One region of the Glutamicibacter sp. MCAF14 genome, then DNA from elsewhere that is predicted to be linked to it. Evidence: predicted binding sites of a transcription regulator. Region 1 holds the regulator's gene; the other holds the start of a gene.
The links. The regulator LexA, encoded in region 1, represses DNA repair genes until DNA is damaged. The targets are predictions, from matches to a motif close to TCGAACANNTGTTCGA.
Positions count from the first base shown of each region.

Region 2: a site for LexA is predicted at 8,877-8,892, ahead of AB4Y71_RS17715 (Y-family DNA polymerase). Genes of this name have one in related genera too.

Region 1 is NZ_JBFREO010000003.1:40,080-50,508, forward strand. Features, by position in the region: gene AB4Y71_RS05580 (MFS transporter) at 1-18, opposite strand, end outside; gene AB4Y71_RS05585 (SseB family protein) at 60-941, opposite strand; gene priA (bifunctional 1-(5-phosphoribosyl)-5-((5-phosphoribosylamino)methylideneamino)imidazole-4-carboxamide isomerase/phosphoribosylanthranilate isomerase PriA) at 1,165-1,902, opposite strand; gene AB4Y71_RS05595 (hypothetical protein) at 1,930-2,079, opposite strand; gene hisH (imidazole glycerol phosphate synthase subunit HisH) at 2,082-2,717, opposite strand; gene hisB (imidazoleglycerol-phosphate dehydratase HisB) at 2,718-3,338, opposite strand; gene AB4Y71_RS05610 (histidinol-phosphate transaminase) at 3,361-4,467, opposite strand; gene AB4Y71_RS05615 (LysM peptidoglycan-binding domain-containing protein) at 4,549-4,902, opposite strand; gene lexA (transcriptional repressor LexA) at 5,160-5,879, shown strand; gene AB4Y71_RS05625 (glycoside hydrolase family 76 protein) at 5,936-6,991, opposite strand; gene AB4Y71_RS05630 (ATP-dependent DNA helicase) at 7,130-9,124, opposite strand; gene hflX (GTPase HflX) at 9,117-10,429, opposite strand, start outside.
Region 2 is NZ_JBFREO010000018.1:106-10,534, reverse strand. Features, by position in the region: gene AB4Y71_RS17760 (four-helix bundle copper-binding protein) at 1-156, shown strand, start outside; gene AB4Y71_RS17755 (copper-translocating P-type ATPase) at 434-2,506, shown strand; gene AB4Y71_RS17750 (DUF6153 family protein) at 2,570-3,079, shown strand; gene AB4Y71_RS17745 (DUF305 domain-containing protein) at 3,201-3,806, shown strand; gene AB4Y71_RS17740 (F510_1955 family glycosylhydrolase) at 3,891-4,766, shown strand; gene AB4Y71_RS17735 (GNAT family N-acetyltransferase) at 4,763-5,440, shown strand; gene AB4Y71_RS17730 (multicopper oxidase family protein) at 5,725-7,251, shown strand; gene AB4Y71_RS17725 (TlpA family protein disulfide reductase) at 7,356-7,706, shown strand; gene AB4Y71_RS17720 (cytochrome c biogenesis CcdA family protein) at 7,706-8,497, shown strand; gene AB4Y71_RS17715 (Y-family DNA polymerase) at 8,989-10,299, shown strand; partial or broken gene AB4Y71_RS17710 (hypothetical protein) at 10,296-10,429, opposite strand, start outside.

The DNA of each region.
Region 1 (10,429 bases):
CTGCCAATAGCTTTTCATGCCCGGAAAGTTCCTTACCTAATCACAAGGAGCCCGCCGGCTTAGTTCGGCGCGCTGTGCAAACTGAGTTCAAGAGAATCCACTGCTTCAGCGAATTCGGTGTTTTGGGACAATCGTCCGTGTAGTGCGCGAGTAGTTTCGCGTGCATCGTCCTGACTCGTGCCAGGAGCGAAAATAAGCTGCAGGTTCAGCTCCGGGCCAGGACCTCCCCCAAGGACGACCTGGCCGTCCTTGCTTCGGGAGCCTACTCCCTTGCCCGGGGCCACCTTGACGGTCCGCAACTGGTTGAAATCCTCAATTGCATTTTGGACCAGGCTAGCGACCTGCTGGCTTTGATAGCTCGGAATCCAGTCCACCTGCTTGGCCAGGGTCCAAAGCCCCGGTCGTCGCAGCACGAATGTGAAATCGCTTCCCGGATCAAGGACTAGCAGCTGGCATTCTTCGCTCACTGCAGACAGCGCGGCGCGTGGGGCATACACTGCTACCGGCCGCGCTTCCTTATGCCAAGCCTGCAAACGTTCCACAGTGGTGAAGATTGGCAGAGCCATACGGCCATCTGGAGCCTTGATCTTCACCAGGGCCATGTCCGCTTCCTTATCGGATGCGAAACCGTGCTCCGTCATGGCTTCTTCACCGAGCTGAGCTACCACTGCGACGAAAACCCTGGCGTTGGCCAGTGATTTATGCACTTCGCTCTCCCCCGCGCTGCCTTCACGCAGGGCGGTGAGTGCGGCGAGGACATTTGCGTCGGCTTTGCCGTCGTCCTTGTCGAAGTTATGCAGTGGGTTGCCTTCGCCGCTGAGGTCTCGGCCTTCCCAGTCCTGACCGGCTGAGTCGGTTTGAGAGCCTGCCTGTGCCAGCGCGGCAACGATATGTCCCGGCAGATGGCGTTTAGGTGCAGATGGCGGTTGCTCAGTACTCATAGGATCCATGCTATCTGTGGTTTCAAGGTTGGTGCAGTGAAGTTCTAAAACTGTGTTCATGAGGTTGGACACCCCGCCGTCGGCACTTCAGATTTCCATTCGCTGCTCACGCGTGAGGATATTTGCCTAGGTGGCAGAGCACGGCGATTCTGCTTCGCATAGAGGAAAAGGCGATTCAAAAGCGTGAGCTTCTGAATCGCCTTTTCCAAAGACTGCGTGGAGCCTAGCGGTGCCCGGCAACATCCAACGCTTCTTGCAGCGTGAACTGGCCCGAGTACAGGGCCTTGCCCATGATGGCACCTTCGATGCCTTCTGGAACGAGTTCGCGCAGAACGCGCAGGTCCTCCAGCGAGGAGATGCCTCCCGAAGCAACGATTGGCTTGCTCGTCTTAGTTGCGATCTCCCGCAACAATTCAACGTTCGGTCCGCGCAGGGTGCCATCCTTGGTCACGTCGGTCACGACGTAGCGGGCACAGCCGGCATCTTCAAGGCGTGCCAGCACGTCCCAGAGGTCGCCGCCGTCCTTGGTCCAGCCGTGGCCGGACAAAGTGGTGCCGCGAACGTCCATGCCCACCGCGATCTTGTCGCCGTGGCGTGCAATGGCCTGCTTGGTCCATTCAGGGTTTTCCAGTGCTGCGGTACCAAGGTTGACTCGGGTTGCGCCGAATTCAAGTGCCCGATCCAAAGAAGCATCGTCGCGGATGCCGCCGGAGAGCTCGACCTTGATGTTCAGTTCCTTGGCGATGCGCTGGACAATGTCCACGTTGCTGCCACGGTCAAAGGCCGCGTCCAGGTCAACCAGATGCAGCCATTCTGCTCCGGCGTTCTGCCACGAAAGCGCCGCTTCCAGCGGATCGCCGTATCCGGTTTCCGAACCGGCTTCGCCCTGAACCAGGCGTACTGCCTGGCCGCCAGCGATATCTACAGCAGGCAAAAGCTCGAGAATTGGTTGCTCGCTCATGATGTCCTTTGTGAAGAAGTAATGAATTTAGTAGGTCAAGGTCCAGGCGGCGATGAGGCTCAGGCCTGCAAGCACCCACAACGCGATGATCCATGAGATGTGGGCTTTCTGGCTCTTAAGCGAGATCGCTCCACCTGCGAGGAAGGCACCGACAACGCCCAGAATTAGGGTCCACATCTTTAGAGCGTCCCCAACCAGTTGCGAAGCAGCTGAGCTCCAGCATCGCCGGACTTCTCAGGGTGGAACTGCACCGCCGAAAGCGGGCCGTTCTCAACGGCTGCCACGAACGGCGTGCCATGCGTTGACCAGGTCACCTGCGGTGGGGTCATCGCTGGCTGGGTGACATCGAATGCCCACTGCAGCACGGCGTAGGAGTGCACGAAATAGAATCGTTCATCTTCGATGCCAGCAAAGAGCTTGGAGCCTTCGGGAGGGCGTACGGTGTTCCAGCCCATGTGCGGGATGACCTCGGACTGCAGTCGTTCGACTTTGCCTGGCCATTCTCCAATGCCCTCGGTTTTCACACCGTGCTCCACGCCTTCTTCGAAAAAGACCTGGTGGCCGACGCAAATGCCCAGTACCGGCAAGCCGCCAGCGATACGGCGGCCAATCCAGCGCAGCGCACCGGTTTCTGTCAGCTGTTCCATCACCGAGGCGTACGCGCCCACGCCGGGAACGACCAGCCCGTCGGCAGCCACAATCTTCTTTGGATCAGCGGTCAATTCCACTTCGGCACCGGCAGCTTCCAAAGCGCGCACGGCCGAGCGCACGTTGCCTGAGCCGTAGTCCAGAACAACTACAGTTTTCTTTTCCACTTACAGGGCACCCTTCGTGGATGGGATCTTGTCGCCCATGCGCTCATCGCGCTCTACTGCTTCGCGCAGGGCGCGGGCAAAGGACTTGAACTGCGCTTCGACGATATGGTGCGGATCGCGACCCGAGAGCACCTCGATGTGCGCGCAGATCTGCGCGTGGAAGGTGATGGCTTCAAAGACGTGACGGGTCATCGAACCAGTGAAGTGACCGCCGATCAGGTGATATTCCTGGCCTGCTGGTTCACCGGAGTGCACCAGGTATGGGCGGCCCGACACGTCGACGACCGAGCGGGACAGTGCTTCATCCAGTGGCGCATAGGAGGTGCCGAAGCGGCGGATGCCGGCCTTATTGCCAAGTGCAACGCGCAATACTTCACCAATGGTGATGGCAGTGTCTTCAACCGTGTGGTGAACATCGATATGGGTATCACCGGTGGCGCGCACGGTGAGGTCGATGAGCGAATGCTTGGATAGCGCAGTCAGCATGTGGTCATAGAACGGCACCGAGGTGCTGATCTCAGAGACACCGGTACCATCGAGGTCCAGTTCAACGAATACGGACGATTCGCTGGTGACGCGTTCCATGCGGGCGCGGCGTGCACCAATCAATTCGGCAGACATGTCTTCCTTCGCTTGTCTTGGATTACTTCTGTGAGCCGAGCAGTTCGGCAAGCCGTTCTAAGAAGGCTGTGGTTTCGGATTCGGTTCCTGCAGTGACGCGCAGGGTTCCCGGGATTCCATTGTCGCGGATGATGATGCCGGCTTCCAACAGCCCTTCCCAAATAGCATGGGGATCTTCAACACCACCAAAGAACACGAAATTGGAATCGGAGACCGAAGGCTTGAGGCCAAGTTCCTTCAGTCGGGTGACAATACGGTCGCGTTGCGACTTGATGTCTTCAACTTGGGCCAGCAACAGCTCAATGTTCTTCAACGCGGCAATGGCGGTCGCTTGGGTAACTGCCGAGAGGTGGTACGGCAACCGCACCAACCGGATCGCGTCAGTAACTTCAGGAGCTGCAGCCAAATAGCCTACGCGTGCGCCGGCCAGCCCGAAGGCTTTGGACATGGTGCGCGAGACGATCAAACGCTGGCGGCCATCGAGCAAGGTCAGTGCGGATTTGGTGCTGGCCAATGAGAACTCTGCGTAGGCTTCGTCGACGATCAGCACGCCGTCATGCTCGCTCAGGGCTTCATACACTTCGGTGATGACGTCCAGGCCAAGCGCCGTGCCGGTGGGGTTGTTGGGCGAGCAGAGAAATACGATATTCGGCTTGTGCTCGCGCACCTGTGCGGCCGCGGATTCAGCGGACAGGGTGAAATCTGCAGCGCGCGTTCCGGCAATGTAAGACGTGTCTGTTCCACTAGCAAGCAGTGGGTACATGGAGTAGGTAGGAGCGAAGCTCATCAGCGAACGGCCAGGACCGCCAAAGGCTTGCAGGATTTGCTGAAGGATTTCATTGGAGCCGTTAGCAGCCCAGATATTTTCCTTGGTCAGCGAATGCCCCAGGTAATCGGCGAGCAATTCACGCAGTTCGGTGAATTCGCGGTCCGGGTAGCGGTTCAACGTTGCCGCAGCCTTGGCCACTTCTTGGGAAATGGCGTCTACGACTGTTGGTGGCAACGGATGGGTGTTCTCGTTGACGTTCAGCTGAATGGGCACATCAATTTGTGGTGCGCCATAAGGGGATAGCCCGCGGAGATTCTCACGCAAGGGCAGCTGACTCAAAAGTTCACTGCGGTCATTCACGCATCAAGTCTACGTGCGCAGTGTGCCTGCAGGTGAATCCGCTACGAGGGCAGGTAACAAACCTGAGGCAGGTGGTGCAAGCTAGCCAGCGAGGACCGGAATGGACAAGGTCTCGCCGATCTGGATTTCGCTGCTGTTCAACGCGTTCAATTCTGCGATGTGGTCGACCGCGGAGGTTATGTCATAGCCAGTGGCGTATTCCCGGGCCAGACTCCACAGGGTATCTCCTGGAATAACGGTGACGTCCACGGTTTCGATTCCCGCCGGAGTGTTCGCTGCAGCATGCGCGTCGGAAGAAAACATTGCGATGAAGAACGCTGCTGCGACGGTGAGTGCAAAAATAGGCAGTCCAACCAGCACGGCCCATCCGCGGCGGTTGATGCGGATCTTTAGTGGCGTCTGGGTCTGATTTGAGTCAAGTGCGACGGTTGCCATGACTTTGTCTCCTCAAAAATTCAAGTGATGCGAATGTGTATTCGAAACTATCGATTCGAAAACTTGTTCTAACTTCGTATATCTGTTCTAACAGAGGTTTGCAGAACTTGTCCAGAAGTTTTCGAACAAATCTTTGAAAGAAGCTCGCTTATCTACTAAGATTTCGAAGTAGACGAGCAATGAAAACATCACACCATCTAGCTCCGACAGTTTGGACTTACGAACTTTCGAATATTTGCTAGGGAAGGCAAAATCTCATGTCAGCTTCACAACGCACTCCCCGATCGAATGCACGTTCGCTGACGATTCGCCAAAAGAAGATCCTGGAGACGATCCAGCGGTCTATCGGCAAGAACGGCTATCCACCATCGATGCGTGAGATTGGCGACGCAGTTGGCCTCAAGAGCCTTTCGAGCGTGACTCACCAGCTGAGCCAGTTGGAAAAGCTGGGCTACATCCGTCGCGATCCACGCCGTCCGCGCGCCATGGAAATCCTGCTCCCGCTGCAGCTGGCCGAAGATTCAGAGGCTGCTGAAGCTTCGAAACCAGCAGAGCCAGTCATCAACGAAGACGCCAAGATCATTGAGCTGAGCACTTCCGCTGACACCACCATGGTCCCGCTGGTAGGTCGCATTGCCGCTGGTGGCCCAATCCTGGCCGAACAATCCGTCGAAGATGTTTTCTCGTTGCCTCGTCAGCTCGTTGGACATGGCGAATTGTTCATGCTCAAGGTATCCGGCGATTCAATGGTTGACGCTGCGATTTGCGATGGCGACTGGGTAGTTGTCCGTCGCCAGCAGACGGCAGACAACGGGGATATCGTCGCAGCACTGCTCGACGAAGAAGCCACGGTCAAGACGTTCCGCCAGCGCGATGGGCATACGTGGTTGCTTCCGCAAAACTCGCGCTACGAACCAATTTTGGGCGATGCAGCAACCATCATGGGACGTGTAGTCTCCGTCATGCGCTCACTCTAATAGTTGCCCCTCGATTGCGCTGGTGCTTGGCACCAGCGCAATCTTCGTTTAATGCGCTAGCGCCCAGTGCTTGATTCGAGGCCGGCCGCGGCGCAGAAGATCATCCAACGCTGCACTGCTGCTGAAAGCCGGCGTGGCTCTTGGTCTTTTAGATGATGCGCGGTCGCCATGACCAGCGTCTTGGCGGTGTCTCGGCTAGAGGCCTCCAACCGCTCATCGGTGGCGGCAAGAGCCAGATAGCGGCAGAGGATCCCCGCAAACAGGTTGCCATCTCCTCCATGGTTGAATGCCAGCACCCCTGATTCCGAGGCCAGGGACTGCGCGGTCGCTTTGATCAGCACCTGGGCATGAGCCAGGTCCGCAGGTTCGCCGAGCTCAAGCAATGCACCAAGGACGGTTCCCTGGTTATAACTGTAGACCGCTGGTTCCAGCCGGTGTCCGCGTTCATTTATCCGCAGTCCGTCCAAGTACAGTCCGTGTTCAGAGCTGAACAGCTTAGCTTCCAGCCATTGCAGAAGCTCACGCGAGATTTCCTTCTGTCCAGTACGGGCGAAGAACAATGCCGCTGGCGCGTTAGCGGGCGTGTTTTTGAAGTCCCGCTTCCTGGACCAGTACAGGCCACCGTCCAGTACATCATCCTTGCCTTGATGAAGCTGCTTGCCCAGCACTCGCACTGCCAGCTGTGCATGCTTGTTCTTCTTACCGGACGCCTCATGGGTGAACCGAACCAAGCGTTCGCTGGCCAGGGCCAGCCATGCCATATCGTCGAAAAAATAGTTGGGCAGGACCCCGAAGTTCCGCAGGTGGATGCCACGCAATAAGGCGTTGGCCAGGGCCAGTGCTTCGCCAGCCAGCTTGTCGTTGCCTTCATTCAGGTACGCGTAACCATCATCGATGATGGCATCCAGGTAATGAGCTTGCCACCAGTAGTTCCATTCACTGAAGGGATGCGAGAGCCCGTTGAGGTCGCTGAGCATGCTTCCATCGAGCAATCGTTGCGCTGTGCTGTAGCTGCGTCCAATCCACGTTCCAGGCAACCCCATGAGGCGATACCCAAAGCGAGCGTGGGTATCGATCGCGGTTTGATGTGCCAATACCTGCATGGAATCCATGGCGCCTTTCCGACTCAAGAATTATCGCTTCTAATGCCGACATTAGCGCATCAGGAAACCTTCAAGCCGCTGGCGGTTAAATGACTTGAGCTGCCCCTTATCCAGGGGCAGCTCAGAATCATATGTTGGCAATGGCTGTTATTCGCCCGGGTTCAGACGCTTGAGAACACCGGAGATGACCTTCTTATCAACCGTTGGCCACATCGGTGGCAAGGTAGCTTTCAAGAAGCTTCCGTACCGTGCCGTGGCCATCCGCGAATCAAGGATCGCTACAACGCCCTTGTCCCCAACCGAGCGGATCAAGCGCCCAGCACCCTGGGCCAGGCGGATCGCCGCGTGCGTCGCGGCAACCTGCATGAACCCATTGCCACCGTGTTTGGCTACGTCCTCAGAACGGGCCTTGGAGATAGGATCATCGGGGCGCGGGAAAGGGATCTTGTCGATGATCACCAGGCGGCACGAATCACCGGGCACGTCCACGCCCTGCCACAGGGTCATGGTTCCAAAGAGGCAGGTGTCCCGTTCGCTGCTGAATTGCTCGACCAATGATTTCATGCTGGCTTCGCCCTGGCACAAGATTTCGACGTCCAGGCGCTCGCGCAAGATGCTGGCTGCTTCTTCTGCAGAACGCTTGGAAGTGAACAACGCCAAGGCGCCGCCACCCGAGGACTTGATCAGGTCTTCAATCTCATCCAAGGTCTCGGCCGCTAGCTGACGGCCGGGCTTCGGCAGGTGCTTAGCGACATAGAGGATGCCCTGCTTCGGGTAATCGAAGGGACTGCCCACGTCCACGCCGGTCCAAGAGGGTGCGCCAGCACCCATCAAGCCCAGGGAACCTGCGACTGAATCAAACTGCGATCCGATGGCCAACGTGGCGCTGGTCAAGATGACCGTGCGTCCGTCGAACAGGCCTTCGCGCAACTTGCCGGCTACCGACAGTGGCGCCACGTTCAAGGTGGCCGGCTGAGTTTCATCAGCCTCGACGTAGCCTCGGCCTTCGACGAATTCGCGTGGACGGGTGGTGTAGAGGACCTCGCGCCGCTCTTCGCATTCGAGCATGCGAATCGCATCATCCATAACGGCTTGCAGCTGGGAGCGTGCGGTCTGCCGACCGCCATCGGCCGGCGCATTGGCTTCCGGCTTGGACAATGCCAGCGCCAAGCGGGCCTGCTCCACAATGTCGTTCAGGGCAATGCCCATATCTTCGCGCAGGCCCTGTTCCAGCAAGCCTGTGGGCACGCCGGTCAGCGCTTTCTCCAAACGGTTGGCGGCCTTGACCATTTCATCGACGTTGACACCGCAATGGCGCTTGGCTCCACCAGCAGCGGTCAGCACCATGCGCGAAGAAAGCGCACCAGAAACCGAACTGGTGACACGATCTTGCAGTTCGTGGGCCTCATCGATGATCGCGACTTCAAAGTCCGGCAGGACCGAAAGCCCTTCAAAGGCCGAAACTGCCAGCAGCGCATGGTTGGTGATCACCACATCGGATTCGGCCGCGCGAGCGCGCGCCATTTCCGAGAAGCACTCGCCGGCCATCGGGCACTTCTGCGAGCCGAGGCATTCCATGGCCGAGACCGAGACCTGTTTCCAAGCCTTGTCGCTGACGCCGGGCACCAGCTCATCGCGGTCACCGGTTTCGGTCTCTTCAGCCCATTCGCGAAGTTTCATCACTTCGCTGGCCAGTGGAGAGTAGGTGGTGCCAGCAGGTACTGCTGGCTCATCCATGGAGAACAAGGTGCCCTCGTCATCCGGGTACCCGCCACCGAGCTTATACTGGCACAGGTAATTGGAGCGGCCCTTGAGCAGGGCCACATCCATTGGGCGCGAGAGCTTGCCCTTGAGCGATTCAAGCAATCGCGGTACGTCACGGCCAACAATCTGCGATTGCAGCGCCAACGTCGCGGTGGAGACAATCACTGGCTTGGCGCTGGTCTGCGCATGAGCCAGTGCCGGAATCAGGTAGCCCATCGACTTACCTGTTCCGGTACCGGCCTGCACCAGCAGATGCTTCTCGTCTTCCAACGCGCTGACAACGTGCTTGACCATTTCCTGCTGGCCGGTGCGCATGGCACCGCCCATGGAAGTGACCGCGGCCTCTAGAAGTCCCAGGGCCTGCTCTTGCTTATCCATGAAGGTTGAAAGTCTCCAACTCTGCAGCAAAGGAATCTCGCACCTTGACGATCAGTCGGGTGCCGTTCTCCAGATGTTCGCTTTCCAAGATCTCAGATTCACTCTGATGCAGCTTGGCGATCAAATCCCCACGGTTATAGGGAATGAGCACCTCAAGCTGGATGCCTGGTCGTGGAATCGAGGAGCTGATCTTTTCCAGCAGCTCTTCGATGCCTTCACCGGTGTGCGCAGAAACGACGGCGGTGTTCGACTCCCGGTTGCGGATGCGTTCGATGACAAACGGATCAGCCACGTCAGCCTTGTTCACCACGATGATCTCGGGGATGTTCAACGCGTCGACTTCGCCCAGCACAGTGCGTACTGCTTGAATCTGCCCTTCAGGGTCCGGGTGGGACCCGTCTACGACGTGCAAGATCAAATCCGAATCGGCGATTTCCTCCAGGGTGGAGCGGAAGGCTTCCACCAACTGAGTCGGCAAGTTGGATACGAATCCAACGGTGTCGGCCAGGGTGTAGGTCAATCCGTCCTCGGTCGCGGACTGGCGAACGGTTGGATCAAGGGTGGCGAACAACGCGTTCTCCACCAGCACCCCGGCGTTGGTCAGCCGGTTCAGCAGCGAAGACTTGCCAGCGTTGGTGTAGCCGGCAATGGCTACCGCTGGAACCGCATTGCGCTTTCGATTGGCGCGCTTGGCTTCGCGTGCAGGCTTCATGGCCTTGATCTCGCGGCGCAGCTTGGCCATGCGGTCGCGAATGCGACGGCGGTCCATTTCAATCTTGGTTTCACCCGGCCCGCGCGAACCGATGCCGCCACCGGCGGCACCCACTCGGCCACCGGCCTGGCGGGACATCGATTCACCCCAGCCACGCAGGCGTGGCAGCAGGTATTCGAGCTGGGCCAGTTCAACCTGGGCCTTGCCTTCACGCGACTGGGCGTGCTGGGCAAAGATGTCCAGGATCAGGCTGGTGCGGTCGATGACTTTGACCTTGACGATATCTTCCAAGGCACGGCGCTGCGAAGGAGCCAATTCTGCATCGACAACCACGGTATCGGCACCGGATGAGGCGACGATTGCGCGCAGCTCTTCGGCCTTGCCCGAGCCCAGGAAGGTCGATGGGTCTGGCTTGCTGCGACGCTGAACCAGTCCGTCTAGAACTTCGGAGCCAGCGGTCTCTGCCAAAGCGGCGAGCTCACGCAAGGAGTTCTCGGCGTCGGTGACAGTTCCTTCGCTCCAGATCCCGGCCAGCACGACGCGCTCAAGGCGAAGCTGGCGGTATTCGACTTCGGTGACGTCTTCCAACTCGG
Region 2 (10,429 bases), on a different contig from region 1:
GTCAAGGCAATGCTTGAAGCCTGCCGGACAGCCTGCCAGCAGTGTGCCACCGAATGCGAGAAGCATGCTGGCATGCACGAGCATTGCCAGGTCTGCGCTGAAGCTTGCCGCCGGTGCGAAAAAGCTTGTGCCCTGCTGTTGGCGGCCATCGGCTAATCGTCTGTTGTTGGGCACGAGTGGACAGATGAGTCTTGCCAGAAAACTCGATTTATACCCCCTTGGGGTATATTCTGAACCTACGCGGGACTTAACGGGCGGTTGCCCCCAGTGTTAGGGCCGGCGTATTCAGACGAGAATTCGAGGCCGCCCTCGGGGGTCCAGGAGGGAAGCCATCATGAACCACGCACCGGAGAACCGGGAACACGGCCACTCAGTCTCCCCTGGACACGGGGGTCGCACTCTCGCATCCAAAGACAGTCACACGGGACACCCGATGTCTGAACAGCCGACTCATGGCCAGGCGACGCCGGCTGGCCATGCGCATTCGGCAGTTGACGATGAACACGCCGTCCACAGCCACGGCGAGCACGCAGGACACAGTACCGCGATGTTCAAGAATAAGTTCTGGCTGAGCCTGGCACTCTCAATCCCGGTGGTAATTTTCAGCCCGATGTTCGCCCACCTCTTCGGCTATCAGATCCCGGACTTCCCCGGCGCCGCCTGGATCGCTCCGGTGCTCGGATCGGTGATCTTCTTCTACGGAGGACTGCCCTTCCTGAAGGGCGGCTGGAAAGAACTGCGCAGCAAGCAGCCTGGAATGATGCTGCTGATCACGCTGGCAATCACTATCGCCTTTCTCTCCTCGTGGATCACCACGCTAGGCATCGGCAACTTCAACCTCGACTTCTGGTGGGAACTGGCCCTGCTGGTAGTGATCATGCTTCTGGGCCACTGGATCGAGATGCGCGCCCTAGGCTCGGCGCGCGGCGCACTAGATGCTCTGGCAGAACTGCTACCTGATGAAGCCGAACGCGTCACCGCAGAGGGCACGGACACAGTACGAATCAGCGATCTATCCGTCGGCGATATCGTACTGGTCCGCTCCGGTAGCCGGCTGCCTGCTGACGGGGAAATCACCGAAGGCCAAGCGGAACTGGACGAATCGATGATCACCGGCGAATCCAAGACCGTACCGCGAGGTCCCGGAGACAGCGTAGTGGCCGGCACTGTGGCCACGGACAGCTCCCTGCGCATCAAGGTGGCAGCCGTCGGGTCAGATACCGCTCTAGCCGGAATCCAGCGTCTGGTCTCTGAGGCCCAGGCCTCCTCCTCGAAAGCCCAAGCGCTAGCGGACCGTGCAGCGGCTTTTCTGTTCTACTTCGCTGTGGGCGCCGGCATCATCACCTTCCTCACCTGGGTGCTCCTGGGCAGTCCCAACGAGGCGGTGATCCGCACCGTCACCGTTCTGGTCATCGCCTGCCCGCACGCACTGGGCCTTGCCATTCCACTGGTCATCGCGATCTCCACCGAACGGGCGGCACGGGCTGGAGTGCTGATCAAGAACCGCATGGCCTTGGAACGGATGCGCACCATCGATGTGGTCCTCTTCGACAAAACCGGCACTCTAACTCTGGGCCAGCCTGCTCTGACCGGCATTGCCACAGCCCCTGGTCTCAGCGATAACGACTTGCTGGCACTGGCGGCCGCAGTTGAGGCGGACAGCGAACATCCCTCGGCCCGGGCTATCGTCGCAGCTGCCCGGGCCCGAGACATCCGGATTCCGACTGCAACCGAATTTACCTCGCTGACCGGGCGTGGCGTGACCGCCAACGTCGATGGAGCCGACATCATGATCGGCGGACCGAACTTGCTTGACTCCCAAGCCCTGACGATCCCGCGAGAACTGCAGGAGCAGACTCAGCCTTGGGTCGAGCGAGGCGCCTCCGTACTCCACGTGGTTCGTGCTGGGCAAGTGATTGGTGCCCTGAGTTTGGAAGATGAGATCCGCGCCGATTCCCGCCAGGCCGTTGCCGCGTTGCAGTCCCGGGGCCTCAAAGTCGCGATGATCACCGGTGATGCGCAGCAGGTCGCCGAAGCAGTGGCTGGAAAGCTGGGCATCGACGAGGTCTTCGCCCAAGTTCTGCCCCAGGACAAGGATAAGAAGGTTGCCGAGCTGCAGGCCCGCGGCCTGAAAGTGGCCATGGTCGGGGACGGGGTCAACGACTCCCCAGCACTGGCTCGGGCCGAGGTTGGCATTGCCATCGGTGCCGGCACCGATGTGGCAATAGAATCGGCGGGGGTTGTCTTGGCCGGCAACGACCCGCGGGCGGTGATGTCTATGCTGGAACTATCCAGAGCCAGCTACCGCAAGATGATCCAGAACCTGGCGTGGGCCACCGGCTATAACGTGATTGCGGTCCCGCTGGCTGCCGGAGCACTGGCGTTTGCTGGGGTGTCGATCTCTCCGGCCATCGCAGCGATCCTGATGTCCCTGTCCACCATCGTGGTCGCGCTCAACGCCCAATTGCTGCGACGCATCAATCTCGATCCAGACACCATACATTAATCACACTAGACCAGTTTCAAGCGCTTTCTTTTGCCGGGCACAGGATGCGCCAGTACCCTTGAGATGAAAACCTTCACTCTGGTGGAAAGGCAGGATGCGATGAATCAGGTTATGACGCCTCGTCGTTTCCTGTCTCTGCTTGTCCCTGCGCCGGGCAATCCTGCTGGCCGCCGCCCGGTTATTCTTATGCTGGGTTTGGCCGGAATCATCCTCGGAATCTTGGGGATGCATGTCTTAGGAGCGTCCCACCAAGCGCCAGATACTGCTGGTCTGAGCGCGACCTCTGCGCACCAAGCAGTCTCCCACGATCACGGTCCACCCGTAATGGCCACAGATGGGACGGTCGGTGGCGAGGCAGATAGTACCTGCTACGGGCCATGCAATGGCGAGCATCATCTCATGGCTGCCATGTGCGTACTCATGGTCATTGTCCTGGCCGTCTTGTGGTTTCTTCCTAAGCGTTGGTTCATTATTCCTGGCAAGGGGCTGCGCGCCCCGCCAGTCATGCCTGCACCGGCAAACCGGTTGCCGTGGACTCCCTCACTCATCGAACTCTCTATCAGTCGCACATAAAAACGCCGGCCGCTTTCCCCATACCGGGGAGAGCTCCGGCTATTCGTGCTCACCCTTGTGTGCCGTCTTGGCCGGGTATTGATGGATACCCCGTTTGAGAACACTTTGAAGGAATACCCACATGAAACGCCTGACTTCCATTTCGGCAACCGCTCTTGCAGCAGCGCTCGTCCTGTCCGGATGCTCCACGGACGCTGGCACCACCGAACCTGAAAGCACTATGTCCGGCATGGATCATGGCAGCATGCCGCCGTCGGCCTCCGATGCTGCAGCCGACCACAATAGTGCCGATGCCATGTTCGCGCAGATGATGACGCCTCATCACGAACAGGCTGTCCAGATGAGCGACATCATGCTGGCCAAGAAAAACCTGGATCCCCGGGTTACCGAGCTTGCCCAGGACATCAAAGCCGCCCAGGGGCCGGAAATCAAGAAAATGAACGACTGGCTCCAGACCTGGGGCGAGCCTATGAAGATGTCCGGAAGCCATGAGATGGACGGGATGATGACCCCGGAGGACCTTTCCAACCTCGAGGCCACCCAGGGCACCGAAGCTTCGCGGTTGTTCCTGACCCAAATGATCGCCCACCATGAGGGGGCCATCACTATGGCTGAGGACGAAGTCGCCAACGGATCGAATCCTGCAGCCGTCGAGCTGGCTAAGGATGTTGTCTCCAGCCAGGGAACCGAAATTCAGGCCATGAAGACCCTGCTAGCCGACCTCTAAAGACTCCACGTTGCCGCTGCTGCCTAGGGTGCCGACTCCCCTGACCCATCTGACCAGCACTTCTGATTGATTCAAGGAACCACCATGCTTACACAGAGCTCACTTTTGCGCGCTCAAAAACGCGCAGTCTTGTCCGTCGCCGCGCTCTCTATGGCCCTACTCACGGGCTGCACGCAGTCAATCAGCGAAGGACCCGCTGCGCAAGAAGCTGCCAGCGTCGCAGTCTTCAGCCACGTCCACGGCATGAGCGTTGACCCGGATTCCGGGCGCATCCTTTTGGCCACCCATGAGGGACTCTTCGATGCCACAGCTGACGAACCGCAGAAAATCGGGCCCACCATTGACCTGATGGGATTCGCCACCGCCGGAAAAGACGAGTATTACGCTTCCGGGCACCCGTCGACTGAGACCGGTCTGCCCGACCCGGCGGGTTTGATCCGATCAACTGATGGCGGGTCCACGTGGGAACCGCTCTCTCTTCAAGGCAAATCCGATTTCCACGCCTTGGCCGTCACCGGCGAGAGCGTCATCGGTTTTGACGGCACACTGCGGGTGACCGATGACACGGTCACATGGAACACCATAGATGCCGGCATCCAGCCCTATCATCTCGCCGGAAGCCCGCTGTCCCAAGTCGTGCTGGCCACCACCGAACAAGGAGTACACCGTTCTGAAGATGGCGGGAAAACCTGGACCTTACCCCAAGACGCTCCGGTCCTGCTGCTGACCGCTGTTGCCAGCAAATCGGTCGCCGTCGGAGTGGAACCGGATGGTGCGGTGCAGCTCAGCCGCGATGCCGGACGCACTTGGCAAGAGACTGGTGGAGTCGTCACCGGGCAACCGGCTGCCATTGCCGCCACCGGCGACGATGGCGGACAGGTGCGGATCTGGGTGGCCACCAGTACGGGTATCTCACACTCCACGGACGACGGAGCGACTTTCACCGAGAAAACCCCATGAGCCGAATAACCTCAAAGAATCCCGGCACCGGCTCACCTGTCGTCATCAGAGATGCCACAGAACAAGACCTGAGCAGGATGGCCTCGGACATGATCCGCTACCTTCCAGATGGATTATTCCCCCACTTAGGAAACCACTTCGTACGTCGTTGGATGAAAACGTTCCTCACCGAACGATTCGGGATTGCCCTTGTCGCCGTGAGTGACGATGAACAGCCAATAGGCTTCCTAATTGGCTCGACCAACCAAGTCCGCCACATCGCTGACGTACTTGCCAACCAGAAGTGGGGACTTCTCCTCTCGGGTCTCGCGGCGCTCTCCATCCGGCCACGTGTACTTCTTCATTTTCTGGGCACCCGCGCACGTCCCTATGCCCGTCGTCTGCTAGGACGCACCGCTAGCCCGGTATCCAGCGACAGAGTGATACCGTCGCCTGCTGTCATTACATCACTTGTGGTGTTGCCAGATCGGCGTGGTGAAGGAATAGGCGTTTTTCTGATGGACGCATTCCTTAAACGTGCAACAGCGGACCATGCTAGGTTGGCCGAGCTCGCCACCGCGGCCGGTGCCAACGGGGCAGGTAAATTCTATGAGAAGCACGGTTGGACATGCGTCGAGCAGCGATTCTCCAAGGATGGAATGGCAACCAGTATCTACCACCGCTATCTTCAGTAACCGGAAATGTAGGCTTCGGCCAGATCAACGACCCGCCGAACGTCGGTCACGATCTCTAATCACCGCAGGTTAGCTCTTAGGCACCGTGTTCCTCCAAGATCAGAGAGCTAGGAGTCGAAATACCAGACGGCGGCCAGCGGCATTGCAGACACGGCGGACCACCAAAGCGGCATGAGGCTGCGTAAAAACCGTAATCCGTTGGATTGACTGCGTGCCACGAGCTGGCCGCCATCCTCTATTTTCCTATGCTCCCCCAAGACTCACACTTCATAAAGGACTGCTTCATGACTTACCAATTCAACCGACGTTCCTTCCTTGGACTGTCCATTGCCACGACCGCAGCTGCTGCCCTAAGCGCCTGCGCACCCAAGGCCCAGAACTCCACCGGGGTGTCCCGAGTCCTGCCCACCGACCCGCTCATCGCAGAAGTCGAAAACTTGCGCCCCAGTACCGGAAAGACGGTCACGAAAACGCTGAAGGCAGAGTCGATAAGCACGGCAATGGCCGGAGAGAAGATCACTACATGGGGATACGACAAGAAGCTGGTCGCCCCCACACTACGTGGCATGGTCGGTGACCAGCTCAACCTGAACCTCACCAATGAGCTTCCTGAATCCACCAGCATCCACTGGCACGGTCTTGCCTTACGCAACAACGCCGACGGCGTGCCTGGACTCACACAGGAGGCAGTGGAGACTGCGACCAGTTATTCCTATGACTTCAAGCTGGCACATCCCGGCACGTATTGGTATCACTCCCACGTCGAGATGCAGCGCGAACGCGCCCTCTATGGCGCTCTGATCATTGATGATCCACAAGAACCATTGCAGTACGACAAGGAGTGGGTGATCGTCTTGGATGACTGGCTTGATGGTGTCACCGGAACGCCTGATGAAGCGATGAAGGAGCTCGCTAAGGGGATGGCACCGATGAGTGGAATGAGCCACGGTAGCGAAGACGGCGGCATGGTGATGGGCCATATGCTCATGGGTGCAACCAGCGATTTTTTGGGCGGAGATGCCGGTGACGTGGCCTATCCGTTGCATTTGTTCAACGGCACCACCATCGAAAAACCCGAGGTTTTTATGGCACAACCCGGGGATCGAGTTCGATTGCGTATTGTCAACGCCGCGGGCGACACTGCCTACCGGGTCGGAGTTCCGAAACAGAAACTTATCGTGACCCATACCGATGGATTCCCGGTCGTTCACGCTGAGGTTGACGCCGTCGTCTTGGGCATGGGAGAGCGCATCGACGCGCTTTTGACGATCCAAGATGGTTTCACACCGTTGTTGGCCTTGGCCGAAGGGAAAGCCCAAATGGCCTACGGTCTCATTGCAACCGGGACAGGTACGGCCCCAAGAAAGGGTGATCTCCCGACGGCCTTGACCGGAGAGATCGTTGACGGTGGACAGCTCACCGCCGACCCTTCCGTGAATCTTGCGGTCAAGACGCCGGACCAAGTCCACGAGCTGCGGTTGACCGGCGGAATGGAGAACTACGACTGGGGCATCAACGGCCATCGTTTCGACATGGCCAAGCCATTTGAGCATACCTTTGATCTGAAAGAAGGACAGCGCGTGGAAGTGAAATTCATCAACGACACCGACATGTGGCACCCGATGCACATCCACGGCCATACCTTCCAAATCGGGCAGTCCGGGGCACGAAAGGACACCGTGATTGTCCGTCCACGGGAAACTGTCACCGTCCAATTTGATGCCGATAACCCGGGCCAATGGCTCACACATTGCCACAATGCTTATCATGCGGAACGCGGCATGATGGGAGTATTCTCCTACGTCAAGTAGCTCACGAAACCATGGGCATGTGCATAAATCCAGTTCTACAACCATGTATAAACCGGCGCCGATCTCACAAACCGTCTCTGCAAACCTCTCAGGAGTCTGACAACATGAAAACCCTCAGCGAGTCCCAAGCACAGCGCTTGGGACGGCGTACCTGCTTGCGCGCCGGCATGCTTGCTGCCTTAGTTAAAGTGAAGGCCGAATTTATCGGCATCAATATCCGTGACGAGAAAGAAGCCGCACAAGCCTTCGAGCGCATTTTTGGGATCTCATACCCATCGGTGCAAGACACCCAAGGTGAAATCCGGCTGGCTATGACCCAATATGTCCCATTGCAGGCAGTGCCCACCACGCTGGTGCTCGACAAACAGGGACGGGTCGCGTCACGTGTCCTTGGAGCGGCCGAAAAGGCCACGCTTAAGGCCCTGATAGATACCTCCCTTCAGGAGTCGCTGTGATGAATTTGCCGCTCACCACCACCTTGGCAATTTCGGTCCAGAGCAACCCTTTTGCTGAGGTTATCCAAGATGGATCCTTGCTGCTTGCGGTTCCCGTGGCGGTCCTTGCCGGCCTCGTCTCGTTTCTGTCGCCGTGCGTTCTTCCTTTGGTTCCGGGTTATCTTGGCTACGTGACTGGGCTATCTGGTGCTGATCTCGTCGAGCAGAAACGTGGCCGCATGGTCGCGGGTATTGCTCTGTTCATCCTCGGATTCACTGCCGTCTTCGTGCTCGCCGGAGTGGTCTTTTCTCAAATCGCCGCATGGATGCGGTTCGAAGGTGCCTGGGTCACTCAGCTTCTCGGTGTGCTGGTGATTTTCATGGGCATTGTGTTCATGGGTGGATTTTCTTTCATGCAACGCGACGCGAAGATGCACCGCAAACCACCGGCTGGCTTGTGGGGTGCCCCGGTATTGGGTGTGACCTTCGGGCTTGGTTGGGCACCTTGTATCGGACCCACACTTGCCGCAGTGTTGGCAATGAGTACCGGCCTTGACCCCAACCCTGCGAAGGGCGCCTTACTGACATTCTTCTATTGCATGGGGCTGGGGCTGCCATTCCTTTTCATCGCAGTGGGGTTGCGACGCGGAATGGGTGCCATGAAGTTCCTGCGTCGGCACCAGCTATCGATCATGCGCGCGGGCGGCGGCATCTTGATTCTTCTTGGAATTCTGATGGCCACCGGCCTGTGGGGCTCCTGGGTGACGCAATTGCAGGACTGGTTCGCCAATGAGATCAGGTTGCCCATCTAATGGCACAAAAGATGTAATGGCCACAGCTACTGCCTGGACAGGCATGTGGCACTCGCTCTGAACACAGCCCACCAGCGTGTATACCGACATTCTGCTGCTGAACCGTCGCTGTAGCTAGGCATAGTTCTTCTCCGGCACTTGGTAAACCCAGAATCGGCGACAAAGTATTGGTTACTAATCTTTTCCGATGAGGCCAGAGCCGTCCAGATATGGCCGAGTCGCTGTGATGGTTACCCGAAGATGCTGCGGTGAACCACAGCCGGTCCCCCTCGGATTCCTCCATGGATTCACCGAATCTCAAGCACGAAATAACAACCACCTTATGGGTAGGCACCTCGCGAAGAGTTCGAGGTGGCTACCCATTTATTTAGCCAAACTGTCAAACCTATGTTCTATATTTTAAGAAACCAATTCGCTTAGATAGATCATGGGTTCAATATAGGTGTCATTGGGTCAACTCTTCTTAGCGAATATCAACGAAAGTGATACCGATGGTTACCAACATAGACTCCCCCAACCCACAGCTGCGGGGCGAATACATCGCTCATGTGGATGTGAATAGCTTCTATGTCTCCTGCGAACGGGTCTTTGACCCGAAACTCGATGCCCGCCCGGTGATCGTGCTGTCCAATAATGATGGCTGCGCGGTCGCGCGCAGCAGCGAAGCCAAATCCCTGGGCGTTGAGATGGGTGCGCCGTGGTTCAAGCTCGCGGCCGACGCTGAGCGCCTCGGGCTGGTTGCGAAGTCCTCTAATTACGAGCTGTATGGGGAAATGTCGGCCCGCGTCATGAAGCTTTTAGACCGTTTCTCTGCGTGGGTGGAGGTCTATTCCATTGACGAGGCGTTCCTGGGCGTGTCCGGCACGATGGATGAGCTGCAAGCCCTCGGTGAGCGGATCAAAGCGGAGGTGTTCCGGCTGACCGGGTTGCCGGTGTGCGTGGGGATCGCCAAGTCCAAGACGTTGGCGAAGATGGCGAACAAGACCGCCAAGCACCTCAAGGAACTGGGTGGGGTGTGCGTGTGGGATCGCGCGCCAGCGCAGACCACTGAGAACCTTTTGGCGCGTCTGCCGGTGGTGGAGGTGTGGGGTATCGGCCTGCGGCTGACCAAGCGGCTGCGCGGGTTGGGCATCTGGACGGCTAAAGACCTGCGCGATGCGAATGAGGTGCGGATCAGGGATAAGTTCTCCATTGTGCAGATGCGCACCGTGCTAGAGCTGCGCGGGATTCCCTGCATTCCGATGGAGGAAGAACGGGTGATCAAGGATCAGTTGATCTTCTCCCGTAGCTTCTCCGATCCGATCACTGATCGGGTGGGGATGGAGCAGGTGATGGGGATTTATGCGCAGCAAGCCTCGGCACGGCTGCATAAGCACCAGAAACAGGCCAAGGTCCTCTCTGCGTGGGCGATGACCAGCTATTACAACCAGCACCAGGATCACCAGCCAGCGATCACGGTGAAACTGCCAGGGCCAACGGCTGATCCGGTGGTGCTCACCCGCGCAGCGAAGCAGCTGCTCCCCCAGATATTGGTCGGGGTGAAATATGCGCGGGCGGGGGTGGTGGTTATGGATCTTCAACCGTTAGCCATGCAGGAAACTTTTGATCCGTTCGTGTCAGCGCATGAGGCGAAACAGATTGGCCCGTTGATTCAGCAGATCCGTTCTGAACACGGTGTGAAGTCCATCGGTTTAGGTCGTGCTGGGCTACAGCGGGGGCCGGCGTGGGAGATGCGGCGGGGGATGATGAGTCCGCGCTACACCACGCACTGGAAGGAACTGCTAACAGTGAAAGCTGCCTAAGGGTAGCGATGCTTATAGACGGCTATGGCCGCGCTCTTTGCACTGATACTTGCGCCGAGTCCCATGAAGCCCAGTACCCCTAGCACAACAACCAGCCCTGACCACAGCACCAAAACCCAAATACTGGGAG